DNA from 3 places in the Caulobacter sp. FV2ps19 genome. Region 1 is predicted to be linked to each of the others. Evidence: predicted binding sites of a transcription regulator. Region 1 holds the regulator's gene; each other region holds the start of a gene.
What was found. Region 1 encodes LexA, which represses DNA repair genes until DNA is damaged. Its sites were predicted from a motif close to ATGTTCNCNANNTGTTCT; they were not measured.

Region 1 (4,440 bases):
GTGGCCATCGTCTGCCCGACCACTCTGCTGGCCCGCCAGCACTACAAGACCTTCAAGGAGCGGTTCCAGGGCTGGCCGGTCAAGGTCACCCGCCTGTCGCGCCTGGTCACCGGCAAGGAAGCCGCCGAGACCCGCGAGGGCCTGGCCAACGGCCAGCTGGAGATCGTGGTCGGCACCCACGCCATCCTGTCCAAGCAGGTTTCGTTCAAGGACCTGGGCCTGGTGATCGTCGACGAGGAGCAGCATTTCGGGGTCAAGCACAAGGAGAAGCTGAAAGAGCTTCGCGCCGACGTGCACATGCTGACCCTGACCGCCACGCCGATCCCGCGCACCCTGCAGATGGCGCTCAGCGGCATCCGCGAGATGTCGATCATCGCCACGCCGCCGGTCGATCGCCTGGCGGTGCGCACCTATATCAGCCCGTTCGACCCGGTGACCCTGCGCGAGGCCCTGCTGCGCGAGAAGTATCGCGGCGGCCAGGCCTATTATGTGGTGCCGCGCATCAAGGATCTGGAGGAGATCGAGAAGTTCCTCCGCACCCAGGTGCCCGAGGTCAAATATGTGGTCGGCCACGGCCAGATGGCCCCGACCCAGCTGGAAGACGTGATGACGGCCTTCTATGAGGGCCAGTACGACGTGCTGCTCGCCACCACGATCGTCGAAAGCGGGCTGGATATTCCGTCGGCCAACACCCTGATCGTCCACCGCGCCGACATGTTCGGCCTGGCCCAGCTGTATCAGATCCGTGGCCGCGTGGGCCGTTCCAAGGCCCGCGCCTACGCCTATCTGACCACGCCCAACGAGAAGACCATCACCCTGTCGGCCGAGAAGCGTCTGCAGGTGCTGCAGTCCCTCGACAGCCTGGGCGCCGGCTTCCAACTGGCCAGCCACGACCTGGACCAGCGCGGCGGCGGCAACCTCTTGGGCGACGAGCAGAGCGGCCACATCAAGGAAATCGGCGTCGAGCTCTATCAGCAGATGCTGGAAGACGCCGTCGCCGAACTGCGTCAGCGCCAGGGCGCCGAGGCCCTGCTGGAGGATCGTGGCTGGTCGCCGCAGATCAATACCGGCTCGGCGGTGATGATCCCCGACGACTATGTGCCCGACCTCAATGTGCGCCTGTCGCTCTATCGCCGCCTGTCGGAAGCCGAGAAGTCCGCCGACCGCGAAGCCCTGGCCGCCGAACTGATCGACCGCTTCGGCCCGCTGCCGCCCGAGACCGACTCCCTGCTCAAGGTGGTCGCCATCAAGGGCCTGTGCCGCGAGGCCAATGTCGCCAAGATCGATGTCGGCCCCAAGGGCGCGGTGGCGAGTTTCAGGAATGATAGTTACGCCAATCCGCTGGGGCTCATGCAGTATGTCGCCAAGAACAATATCGTCTGGAAGGTGCGTCCCGACCAGAAGGTGGTGATCAAGGGCGAATGGGACACCCCGGCCCAGCGTCTGGATGCGGCCGAGAAGATCCTGGTCCAGCTGGCGCGGATCGCCAGGGAGTAGGGCGGGGGGAGCTCTAAAGCTCAAAATCCTTGTCATCCCGGAAGCCTCGCAGAGGCTGTCTGGGACCCAGGGGCCGGCGCATCGTGTTTGCCCCTGGGTCCCGGCGCTCCGCTTCGCTGCGGCCGGGATGACAAGCTAATTTACAACGAAAACGGCCGCCCCAACCGGGGCGGCCTTCAATCTCGAAAAGCTCTAATCAAGCCTCAGTGGTACCGCCGGATCAGCCCCACCAGCTTGCCCTGCACCTCGACCTGATCGGGTCCGAAGATGCGGGTCTCGTATTTGGGGTTGGCGGCTTCCAGGGCGATCGAGCCGCCCTTCTTGCGCAGGCGTTTCAGCGTGGCTTCCTCGCCGACCAAGGCCACGACGATCTCGCCGGAGGTGGCGGTGTCGCCCTTCTTGATGATCACATAGTCGCCGTCGAGGATGCCGGCCTCGATCATCGAGTCGCCCTGCACCTCGAGCACATAGTGTTCGCCGCCGCCCAGCATGCTTTCGGGCACCGGCAGGCGGTCGCGTTCGTGCTGGATGGCGTCGATGGGTGTGCCAGCGGCGATCTTGCCCAGGATCGGCAGCTCGCGGCTGTCGTTGGCCGGGGCCGACGAAGACCCGCCGTTCATGGCGGGGGGCGCGCCGCCGCCCTCGACCACCTGCGGCTTGAATGTCCCGCGGCCCTTGGGCGGCGAGGCGGTCGTGGCCTGCTGCGGCAGCTTCACCACCTCCAGCGCCCGGGCCCGGTGGGCCAGACGCCGGATGAAGCCGCGCTCTTCCAGGGCCGTGATCAGGCGGTGGATGCCCGACTTCGACGCCAGATCCAGCGCCTCCTTCATCTCGTCGAAAGAGGGCGAGACCCCGCTCTCCTTGATGCGTTCATGGATGAACATCAGCAGCTCGTGCTGCTTGCGCGTAAGCATCTCGACCTCGAGGACGACGCGGAACAAACCGCAAACCTTGCGAATGTTCTCTAGGCGTTCTTCCTTAATGTCAAGTTGACGACTTAGGAACGCTCTCGCCCCCTTCGCCGTTGAGCCGAAAGCCGCACAGGAGGGCTTTCGTCGTGAGTTTCAACCAACTGAACCCGACCGTACCGGTCTCTGTCGAAGGCAAGGGGACGGGATTCGCCTTTGCGGTCATCGACTACGGCCAGGAACATCACCTGATCTGGGTGGTGGCGATCGACGGCACGGGCGAGATCTGGTCGGCGCCCAACCCCAAGGTTCGCCTGCAGTCGAACTGGAGCATGGGCCGCAAGGTTTCGCCGCCGGCCAATGTCGAACCGCTTCGGACGGCGGCGGCCTCAGGTTGAGTCGCGCCTCGCGCGCGGCGATTCGCGCCTAAAGCGCGGTCGCCCGATCCAGGTGCTTACCGGTGAAGGTTCGATAGAACGCGGCCAGTTTGGCCAGATCCCCTTCATAGTCGCCGCTGGGGACCAAGGTGGGCCCCAGGCCGATGATCTTGCGCTCATAGTCGATATAGCCGCACACCAGCGGCACGCCGGCTTTCAAGGCGATATTGTAGAAGCCGGTCTTCCACTGCTGCGCCTTCCCGCGCGTGCCTTCGGGCGCGATGGTCAGCATGAACTCGTCGCGGCGGGCGAACTCATCGACCATGGCCTGGACCGTGTCGCCAGACTTGGAGCGATCGACCGGCACGCCGCCCAGATCGCGCATCATCCTGTCGAACGGCCAGCGAAACAGCGAGGCCTTGCCCATGAAGCTGAGCTCGACCTTCAGGGAGTCGGCCGCGCCGAGGAAATAGACAAAGTCCCAGTTGCTGGTGTGCGGGGCGGCGATGACCACGAACTTGCGCGGCGAGGGCGCTGCGCCCTCCACCGTCCAGCCCTGACGCCGAAAGAAGGCGACCAGCGCCCATTTCACGATGCGGGCGACAAGGCCCATCTCAACCACCCTCCCGGACGAATCCGCTTCGGCGCGACTGTCGTGGGGGCAATGTGTCCGAGAAGCGCTCAGGGCGCCAGAGCCGAGCGCCTCTATGGCTGGCGCTCAGGCGTGCGTCAGGTCTGGGGCGCCGAGAGCGACTTCAAGGTGCGGCCCAGGCGCAGGCCGGACTTGGCGTCCCAGGAGAACAGTACGCGCTCGGCCCGGCCGACCAGATTGTCGAACGGCACGAAGCCCATGCCGGTCTCGGGGGGCAGATAGCGATCCAGTTCGGCGTTCCAGGGGCAGGCGGCTTCGCCCGCCGGAACGCGGCCGGGGTCGAAGCGGCTGTCGACCGAATTGTCGCGATTGTCGCCCATCACGAAATAGCAGCCGGCCGGCACCACATAGACGCCGGTATTGGCCGCCGCCGTGCGCGGACCCTGGCTATGGGTCAGATAGGTCCGGCCATTGGGCAGGGTCTCGGCGATCTCCTCGACCACCGCCGGATGGTCGTCATCGTCCTCGGCGCGTACGCCCTGAGACACCTGCCGGACCGGCCGGTCATTGATCCGCAAGACGCCGCCACGAACCTGGATCCGGTCGCCCGGCAGGCCGACCAGCCGTTTGATAATGTCGGTGCGGCCGTCGCCAGGTCGCTTGAACACCACCACGTCGCCGCGCTCGGGTTGGTGGCCAAACAGCCGTCCCTGACCCATCGGCGGGCTAAACGGCGCAGAATGCCGGCTGATCCCATAGGGGAATTTCGAGACCAGGATGTAGTCGCCGACCAGCAGGGTCGGCTCCATCGAGCCCGACGGAATGGTGAAGGGCTGGCACAGCACCGTGCGCGGGATCAGCATGATGGCCGCGACCAGCGCGAAGGTCTTGGCGGTGTCGATCAGGCCCGGAGCCCAGCCGGTCTTTGGCTTGCTGTCGTTGGTCATGGTGGTCCCCGCTACCGTCCGAAGGCAGAGTGTAGGGCTCAGCCTGGCTAAATCATGGCTTACGGGTTTGTCATTAGAATGCTTGCCGAGGGCTGCTTCCAGCGCCCGAGCATAGTCCT
Region 2 (4,440 bases), 520 kb from region 1:
GCCCGTTTCCAGCCGGGGCTGTCATAGCCCGAGCCGCCAAACGAGCTTTGTCCGGTGTCATCCCAACGCGAGGCCGCCGTCTGCTGCATGCCGGGACCGCCACCGTAATAGCCGGTCTCGGACGCCGCCTCGACATGGGCCAGGGGCAGTTCGTCGACGAAGCGGCTGGGCAGCTGGCTGGTCCAGCGGCCATAGACCTGCCGGTTGGCCACGAAGCTGATCCGGGCCTCTTCGCGGGCCCGGGTGATGCCCACATAGGCCAGACGCCGCTCTTCCTCGAGGCCCTTGGTCCCCTTGTCGTCCATGCTGCGCTGGCTGGGGAACACGCCTTCTTCCCAGCCGGGAAGGAAGACCAGCGGGAACTCCAGGCCCTTGGCCGCGTGCAGGGTCATGATCCAGACCGAGTCGTCGCTGGAACCCTTGTCGAGGTCCATGACCAGCGACACGTGCTCCAGATAGCTTTCCAGGGTGTCGAAGGCGCTCATCGACTGGACGAGCTCCTTGAGGTTTTCCAGCCGCGTCTGGCTGGTGGGGCCCTTGTCGAGGCGCAGGGCGTCAGTATAGCCGCTCTCTTCCAGCACCGCTTCCAGCACCCGCTGATGCGGCATGGTCTGGGCCAGGGCCCGCCAGCGATCCAGATCGCGCAGGAAGTTGGACAGCGCCGTGCGGGTGCGGGCCGGAAGCTCGTCGCTGCCGACCAGGACGCGAGCGGACTCCACCGCCGGCAGGCTTTCGGCCCGGGCGATGTGCAGAAGCTTCTGCACCGAGGTGTCGCCGATGCCGCGCTTGGGCGTGTTGACGATGCGCTCGAAGGCCAGATCATCGTCGGGCGACTGGATCAGGCGCAGATAGGCGTGGGCGTCGCGGATCTCGGCCCGTTCGAAGAAGCGCGGGCCGCCGACCACCTTGTAGGGGATCTGCAGCATCACGAAGCGCTCTTCGAAGGCGCGCATCTGGAAGCTGGCGCGCACCAGAATGGCCATCTGGGTGAACTTGCGACCGGCCCGCTTGGCCTTCTCGATCTCGTCGGCGACCATCCGGCTCTCGGCCTCGCCGTCCCAGACGCCGCTGACCTTGACCTTTTCGCCGCCCATGGCCTCGGTCCACAGGGTCTTGCCCAGGCGGTCCTTGTTGGCGGTGATCAGGCCCGAGGCCGCGGCCAGGATATGTTCCGTGGACCGATAATTGCGCTCCAGGCGAACCACCTTGGCGCCCGGGAAGTCGCGCTCGAACCGCAGGATGTTGTCGACCTCGGCCCCGCGCCAGCCATAGATCGACTGGTCGTCGTCGCCGACGCAGCACACGTTCTGCCGTCCCTGGGCCAGCAGGCGCAGCCACAGGTACTGGGCGATATTGGTGTCCTGATACTCGTCGACCAGCACGTATTTGAAGCGGGTCTGGTAGTCGGTCAGGACGTCCGGGTGGCTGGTGAAGATGGTGATGTTGTGCAGCAGCAGATCGCCGAAATCGCAGGCGTTGAGGATCCGCATCCGCTCCTGATACTGCCGATAGAGGGTGGCGCCCTTTCCGCCGGCGAACTCGCCGCCCTCGGCCGGGGGCAGGCGATCGGGCGTCCAGCCACGGTTCTTCCAGTGATCGATCAGGCCGGCCAGGATCTTGGGCGTCCAGCGCTTGGCGTCGATGTTGGCGGCCTCGATCAGCTGCTTGAGCAGGCGCTCCTGATCGTCGTTGTCGATGATGGTGAAGCTGGACTTCAGGCCCACCAGTTCGGCGTGGCGGCGCAGGATCTGGGCGGCGACCGAGTGGAAGGTGCCCAGCCAGCGCAGATCCTCGGCCTGCGGGCCGATGATATGGGTGATCCGCTCGCGCATCTCGCGGGCGGCCTTGTTGGTGAAGGTGACGGCCAGAAGTTCCCAGGGACGGGCGCGACCGGTGGTCAGGATGTGGGCAAGGCGGGTGGTCAGAACCCGGGTCTTGCCGGTGCCGGCGCCGGCCAGGACCAGAACCGGACCCTCGGTGGTTTCCACGGCCTCGCGCTGCTCGGGGTTCAACCCTTCAAGATAGTCGGTCGCGCCGCCGGCCGGACCGCGAGGCCGGGCCAGATCGGAGATGCGCGGGGAGGGAAGGTCGCCCTGAGGAGGGCGCGAGTCGAAGCCTGAAGACATGGAACATATGTAGCACGAACGCTCGCCGGCTTAAGCCCCTCGGCGGCGATTAGGGAACCGCCATGGCGGACCATCGTTGATCTGAAAGATCAATCGCGGGAGGCCAGCATGGCTCAGTACTCCAGAAGCGGCCGGTTCGGCCGGGCGGCCACGGTCAGCGGGCCGGTGGTGATCGTCGCCACCGTCAAGCTTTCAGCCGCTCGCGATCGCGGACGATGACCGTGAAATCGGCACGATCGCCGCGAGGCGGCTTCGGAGTTTGGACGGCTGCCCTGGTCATCGGGGTCGTGGCTCTGACCCTTTGGATGGCCTGGCGTCTGGGCGGGATGACCGGTCTTTCGCCGGGCCTCGATTTCAAGACCCCGACCGTTCCCTCTCGGACGATGCCCGAGCCTCAGCCGGTTCCGCTGCCGGCTTCACCCAATCCCGGCTGACCCAGCGCTGCGCGCTTGAGCGCGAAGACCCGGCAGGCCGAGGCAAGGGGACGGTCGCCCCGGCCGCTGTCGATCCGCTGGATCAGGGCGGCCAGGCTCAGGGCGTCGGCCTGGGCGGCGGTCTCCAGCACGGCCCAGAACTCGTGTTCCAACGCCAGCGAGGTGGCGTGACCCGCCAGATTGACCGATCGCTTCTTCAGACTGCCCATAGCCGGCTGATCGCCTCCTGATCGTCGCTGACGCTGCGTCTTCGTCTCGGATCCGACCGGAGGATGCCTGATGCGCCCCGTCGCGCAAAGGCTTCCCAAGGGGGGCGGCGCGCCAGACCTGCCCGCTCGCGCCGCTGCGTGCTTTGCATGGCCCGTCTCCCACTATAGTCAGGTCACCGAGCGCGGGCGTACAAGACCGCGCGATAGTCCGTCACAATGGGGCACAGAGTGATCGAACATGCCGTAGACGGCACAGTTTTGGAGCTGCAGAGCGAGCCTCAAGGGCGCGTGGTCATCCAGGGCGAACGCAACACCTTGCGCGTCGGCAAGAACGTCGTTCTCAACGCCAGCCTATGGCTGCAAGGGACCGGAACGGTTGTCGAGATCGGCGATGGGTGCATCATTGAGGGCATGATCCGCGTCGTTCGCGGGGAAGGCGGCGTCATTCGTATCGGGGCGGGGACCACCTTTGGCGCGGTGGGCATTTCGATGCACGAGACGGGCGAGATCCTGATCGGCGAGGACTGCCTGTTCTCGACCGATATCCATATGGACGTCAGCGACATGCATCCGATCTACGATGGCGATACGCTGGAGCGCATCAATCCCGCCCGGTCCATCATCATCGGCGACCATGTCTGGCTGGGTCAGCGGGTGCTGGTGCTGAAAGGGGCCCGGATTGGCGCCGGCGCCGTGGTCGGGGCCAGTTCGACCGTCGTCGGCGCCTTGCCGGAAAGCGTCGTCGCCGTGGGCTCGCCGGCCCGGATTGTCCGCGAGAACGTGATCTGGCAGCGTAATTTTGACGATCCGGTGGTCGAGCGCAGTCGCGCCGTCGCCAAGACGGCGCCCGGGTGGCGTCAACGCCTGGGCTGGGGCAAGTCTTGATGCCGCCGAAGGGGGATGAGGGGCGCGATGACGGACCCGTCACGAGCGGCGCCGCCGAAGCCGTTCTGAAGGCGATCAAGTTCGGTCAGGACGGCGCGAAGGGCCTCGCCGCCGCGGGCGGCTGGGTGTTCCTGATCAACGACACCAACGACTTCCTCGGCTGGCAGTTTGGCGTGCAGCGCTGGACGCCGGCTCAGGGGGCGGCGGTTCAGGGGCTTCTGACGGAACGGAGCCGCGTGCTGCGCGATCACTGCTATCAGATGGTGATCTGTCCCGAAAAAAGCGTGGTCTATGCCGAGTGGCTGCCGGCGGGCCTGGCCGAACTGCCGCTGAGCCCGGAGCGACCCGCCATGGCCATGGCGCGGATGTTCCCCCAAGCGGTGGTGTATCTGGCGGAGCGTTTCGAGGTCTTGAAGCGGTTCGGCCTGCTCTATTTTCGGGGCGACACCCACGTCAACTGGCTGGGCGGCTATCACCTCTATCGTGAATCCATCCTGGCGCTGGCGGCGCGGGGCGCGGCCGTCGGGCCGCCCATCGCCTTTGGCGAACTCAAGCACCACATCGCCGGCATGGAAGGCGATGTTTTTGTCCAGTTGCCCGAGGCGGCCAAGGCCGAGTTCGAGCTCGATGCGGTCCTGGGGCGGAGCGGCGCCATGCTGGAGGTCACCATCATGCACGTTCTGCCGCAGCCCAAGCGCAAGGCGAGGGTGGTGGCCACGCCGGCCGACTACATGCCTGGCGGCGGAGGGCGCGAAACGATCATCCTGGAGCAGGATGACAAGAGCC
Region 3 (4,440 bases), 1.1 Mb from region 1:
TCGCGTGATCGGCCTTGCCGAAATAGTCGAGGAAGGTTCCGCGGATCTCGTTCAGGCTGGGCATGGGCGTCTCAAGGATCTTCAAACAGTGGTTGGCAGTCCGGCGTGGGCCGCTGCATAGCGCGGTTTTCCGCGGAGTGGAAACCTCGTCAAACTTGGGGACGGGATGAGCACGGATAAAGGGCGACTGAACAGGCCGGGCGATGCGAGTTCACCGCCTCACGTCTTGGCCCTGGAGCCTGCCGCAGAGCGCAACGCACCCTGGCAAGGGCTGGCTTGTCGGCGCCGATCCCCAAACGAAATCGGACGCCTGGAGTGGGGTCCAGGCGTCCGGGGGATCGCGGCCGTCTCGGCGGGGAGCCACGGGCGTCATATCGAGGCGGGAGACGCCCGGGCAGGCGACGGTCGCGAAACTTAATGCCCTATTCGTCGCCCTCTTCGGGACCACCGACCAGAAGCTCTTCCTCGATCTTCTGGGAAGACTTGCGAACGGCCGCCTCGATCTCGGCGCACATATCCTTGTTGGCCTTCAGGAACTCGCGGGCATTGTCACGACCCTGGCCGATGCGCTGGCTGTTATAGGAGAACCAAGAGCCGGCCTTGTCGATCACCCCGGCCTTGACGCCCAGATCGATGATCTCGCCCAGCTTGGAAATGCCCTCGCCGTACATGATGTCGAACTCGACCTCACGGAACGGCGGGGCGACCTTGTTCTTGACCACCTTGACCCGAACATTATTGCCGATGATTTCGTCGCGCACCTTTACCGAGCCGGTGCGTCGGATATCGAGACGCACGGACGCGTAGAACTTCAGGGCGTTGCCGCCCGTCGTGGTTTCCGGGCTGCCATACATCACACCGATCTTGTGGCGAATCTGGTTGATGAAGATGACGATGGTGTTGGTCTTGTTGATCGAGCCGGTCAGCTTGCGCAGGGCCTGGCTCATCAGGCGAGCCTGAAGACCGGGCAGGCTGTCGCCCATCTCGCCCTCGATTTCCGCCTTGGGGGTCAGGGCCGCAACCGAGTCGATCACCACCACATCGACGGCGCCGGAGCGCACGAGCGTATCGGTGATCTCCAGAGCCTGCTCACCATTGTCGGGCTGCGAGACCAGCAGGTTGTCGAGATTGACCCCCAGCTTGAACGCATAGCCCGGATCCAGGGCATGCTCGGCGTCGACGAAGGCAGCGGTGCCGCCGGCCTTCTGGACCTCGGCCACCACGTGCAGGGCGAGCGTCGTCTTGCCGGAGCTTTCCGGACCGTAGATCTCGATCACCCGCCCCTTGGGCAGGCCGCCGATGCCGAGGGCGATGTCCAGACCGAGCGAGCCGGTGGAGACAGACTCCATCTCGACCTTGCCCTTATCGCCCAGCTTCATAACCGAGCCCTTGCCGAACGCCCGATCAATCTGCGCTAGCGCCGCCTCTAGGGCCCGCTGCTTGTCGCCTTCTTCCTTGCCCACGAGTCTCAAAGCCGCCTGGTTCATTGGAGATGCGCCCTTATTTCATGATTCCACCCGAGCTACCGGCCGTTCGCGCACCGCGCGCCAACACCCTGTGGAACACTTCGATTTGTACCGCCTTTGTTCCGTGTTCGCAAGATGTTCCACGCGCCTTTCGGCAGGAAAAACACCGCTTTCAGTTTTGAGGCTCTGTTTCAGGCGCGCCCTCCGACCGGCTGCGTCGAAAAGAGCCTCATTGCGCTGAGACCGCCGCAGGCGCGGCGCCGTCCCTGCCCATAAGCGCGATCGAGGATGAACATGACGCGCCTTGCAGCCAAGGAAACGACAGAAGGTCGCAGGCATTTTGCCGCGCATGGAAAGGGCTCCTTAAAGAACCCTGTGCCACGCTCGGACGCCTTGGGGGATCATCGTTTTGTCTATCGACCCGCGCCGTCTGCTTGGCCTGGCTTTCGCCAGCGCCGATCTGCTTGTCGAAATTCGCGACGGCAAGATCGATATGGCCCTTGGCGCCGCGCAACGCATCATGGGCCAGAGCGAAGCCGCGCTGATGGGCAAGGTTTGGCGCGACCTGTTCGCGACCGAAGACCAACCGCTGATCGACGCAATCCTGGCCTGCGCGGACGACGGCGCGCGCCGGGGCCCGATTGTTCTACGCCTGGCCGACCCCGTTGAACGCTATATCAGCCTGGTGATACGCGCCCTGCCCGAAAACAAGGGTCGAGTGTCTTGCGCGGTGACGCCTGGCCATCCCGCAAGCCCTCGCGGTGAGAAGTCCGGCCTGCATGCGCGCGAATCCTTCGATGATATCGCCAAAGGCTTGTTCGAGGCCGCAAGGGTCACCGGCCTGGAACTTGAACTGGCAATGATTGAATTTGCCGGTCTCGGCGACAAGCGGGCAGGCCTGCCGCAGGCCGAGGCCGAAGCCCTGGATAGTCAGGTGGCCGGCGCAGTGCGGGCCGAGTCCCATGGCGGGGGGGCCGCCACCCGCCTGTCGGACGATCGCTACGCCGTCCTGCGCGCCAAGGACGAAGATCCAGACACCCTCATGCGTCGGCTTGGTCGCGTCGTGTCGATGGACGTCGAGGCTCATATCGTGTCGCTGGAGGCGCACTCAGCGCCCTCACGCGCCCTGCGCGCGCTGCGCTACGCCCTCGACGACTTCCTGCGGGAGGGGCTTAAGGACGCGCCGCCGATGACCTTGTCCGAAGCGATGAACCGCTCGGTCAAGCGCACCCTGGCGCGGGCTGGAGCCCTGGGCGTCGCGGTCAGTCAACGGCGCTTTGACCTGGCCTTCCAGCCCGTGGTCAGCCTGGCCACCGGCCTGGCCCATCACCACGAGGTGCTGGTGCGGTTCGAGGACGGCGCCAGCCCGTTCGCCCTGATCCGCATGGCTGAGGAATTCGACCTGATCGCGGAACTGGACCACGCCATCGTCGAGAAATCGGTTCAGCGCCTGGTTCAGGATCGGACGGGTGAACTGAAACTGGCGGTCAACGTCTCAGGCCGCACCATCGTCCATGAGAGCTTCGTCGACCACGTCACGCGCACCCTGGCCCGATATGACCAGGCCAAGGGCCGCCTGATTTTCGAGATCACCGAATCCGCCGCTATCGACGACCTGCCGCGCGCCAATCGTCATATCCAGGCGCTGCGCGCCATGGGTTCGCTCGTCTGTCTGGATGATTTCGGAGCCGGCGCGACCTCGTTCGCCTATCTGCAGCAACTGAGCCTGGATATCGTCAAGATCGATGGCCGCTATGTTCGCGAACTCGCCGACAACGGCCGTGACGGCGCGATGGTCAGGCGGCTGGTTGAACTCTGCAAGGACCTGCAGGTCCGCACGGTCGCCGAGATGGTCGAGACCCTCGAGGTCGAGGAGGTGGTGCGCCAGGCCGGTGTCGACTTTGCGCAGGGCTGGCTGTTTGGAAAGCCCGCCGACCAGCCGCGACCGGCGCTGAAGCCTGGTGCGATCGTCAAGCCGCTCGCCCGCCGCGCCGGCGCGGCGGACAGCTGGGCCTAGACAAGGGCCTGCAAACCTCCTCTCCGGCGACGAAGAGGAGGCCTGTCTTGTCTGGACCTACTTCCCCGCCTTCGTCGCGGCGATGTAGTTGTCGATGACGTTGTCGAGCACGGTCAAAGGCGTCATGCCCGACAGCAGGCCCGCATCGTGGAACTTCCGGATATCGAACTTCTTGCCCAGCGCCTTCTTGGCCCGCTCGCGAGCCCGCAACCAGACGATCTTGCCGATCATGTAGCTGCAGGCCTGGCCCGGCCAAACCACGTAACGTTCGATCTCGGTGACCGTGCCGCTTTCCTCATCGCCCATGGTCTCGGCCATATACTTGATCGCCTGCTCGCGGCTCCACTTCTTGTGGTGCATGCCGCTGTCGACCACCAGGCGCACCGCGCGGAACAGGGCATCGTGCAGCATGCCGATATGGCCGCGCGGGTCGTTCTTGTAGATGCCCATTTCGACGGCGAGCTGTTCGGTATAGAGCGCCCAGCCTTCGGCGTAGCCCGAGAAGCCGACAACCTTGCGGATCAGCGGCAGACCCTGAGCCTCGTTCGACAACGATAGCTGCAGATGGTGGCCCGGGACGCCCTCGTGCACCGTCAGGGTGGTCAAGGTGTACTTGGCCTGCTCCTTGGTGTCGCGCAGGTTGATCCAATAGATGCCGGGACGTTTGCCATCCAGCGACGGCGAGTTGTAGTAGCCACCCGGCGCGCCAGCCTCGATGGCCTTGGGCACGCGGCGGATTTCCAGCGCCGCCTTGGGCAGTTGGCCAAAATAGGCCGGCAGCTGCTTCTCGATCCACTTCGCTTTGGTGTTCAGATCCGCGATCAGCTGTTCCTTGGCGGCGTCCGTGTTCTCGTAGATATCCTCGCCCAGCTTGGCCATGCGCTCGCCGACCGTGCCCTTGCTCATGCCCATGGTCTTGAAGATCTTGTCGGCCTCGGCCGAGATCGACTGCACCAG

Region 2: ACW18B_RS16680 (ATP-dependent helicase) is a predicted target of LexA. The motif match lies at 2,127-2,144, and genes of this name have one in related genera.
Region 3: recA (recombinase RecA) is a predicted target of LexA. The motif match lies at 1,591-1,608, and genes of this name have one in related genera.

What each region holds. Positions count from the first base shown of each region.
Region 1 covers NZ_CM178729.1:2,988,854-2,993,293, reverse strand. Annotated here, with positions in the region: gene mfd (transcription-repair coupling factor) at 1-1,497, shown strand, start outside; gene lexA (transcriptional repressor LexA) at 1,701-2,411, opposite strand; gene ACW18B_RS14215 (hypothetical protein) at 2,555-2,803, shown strand; gene ACW18B_RS14210 (lysophospholipid acyltransferase family protein) at 2,832-3,395, opposite strand; gene lepB (signal peptidase I) at 3,512-4,321, opposite strand; gene trpC (indole-3-glycerol phosphate synthase TrpC) at 4,440-4,440, opposite strand, start outside.
Region 2 covers NZ_CM178729.1:3,509,609-3,514,048, reverse strand. Annotated here, with positions in the region: gene ACW18B_RS16680 (ATP-dependent helicase) at 1-2,126, opposite strand, end outside; gene ACW18B_RS16675 (ribbon-helix-helix domain-containing protein) at 2,521-2,769, opposite strand; gene ACW18B_RS16670 (acyltransferase) at 2,998-3,654, shown strand; gene ACW18B_RS16665 (alginate O-acetyltransferase AlgX-related protein) at 3,651-4,440, shown strand, end outside.
Region 3 covers NZ_CM178729.1:1,886,613-1,891,052, reverse strand. Annotated here, with positions in the region: gene alaS (alanine--tRNA ligase) at 1-64, opposite strand, end outside; gene recA (recombinase RecA) at 423-1,487, opposite strand; gene ACW18B_RS08955 (EAL domain-containing protein) at 1,876-3,483, shown strand; gene ACW18B_RS08950 (DUF885 domain-containing protein) at 3,541-4,440, opposite strand, start outside.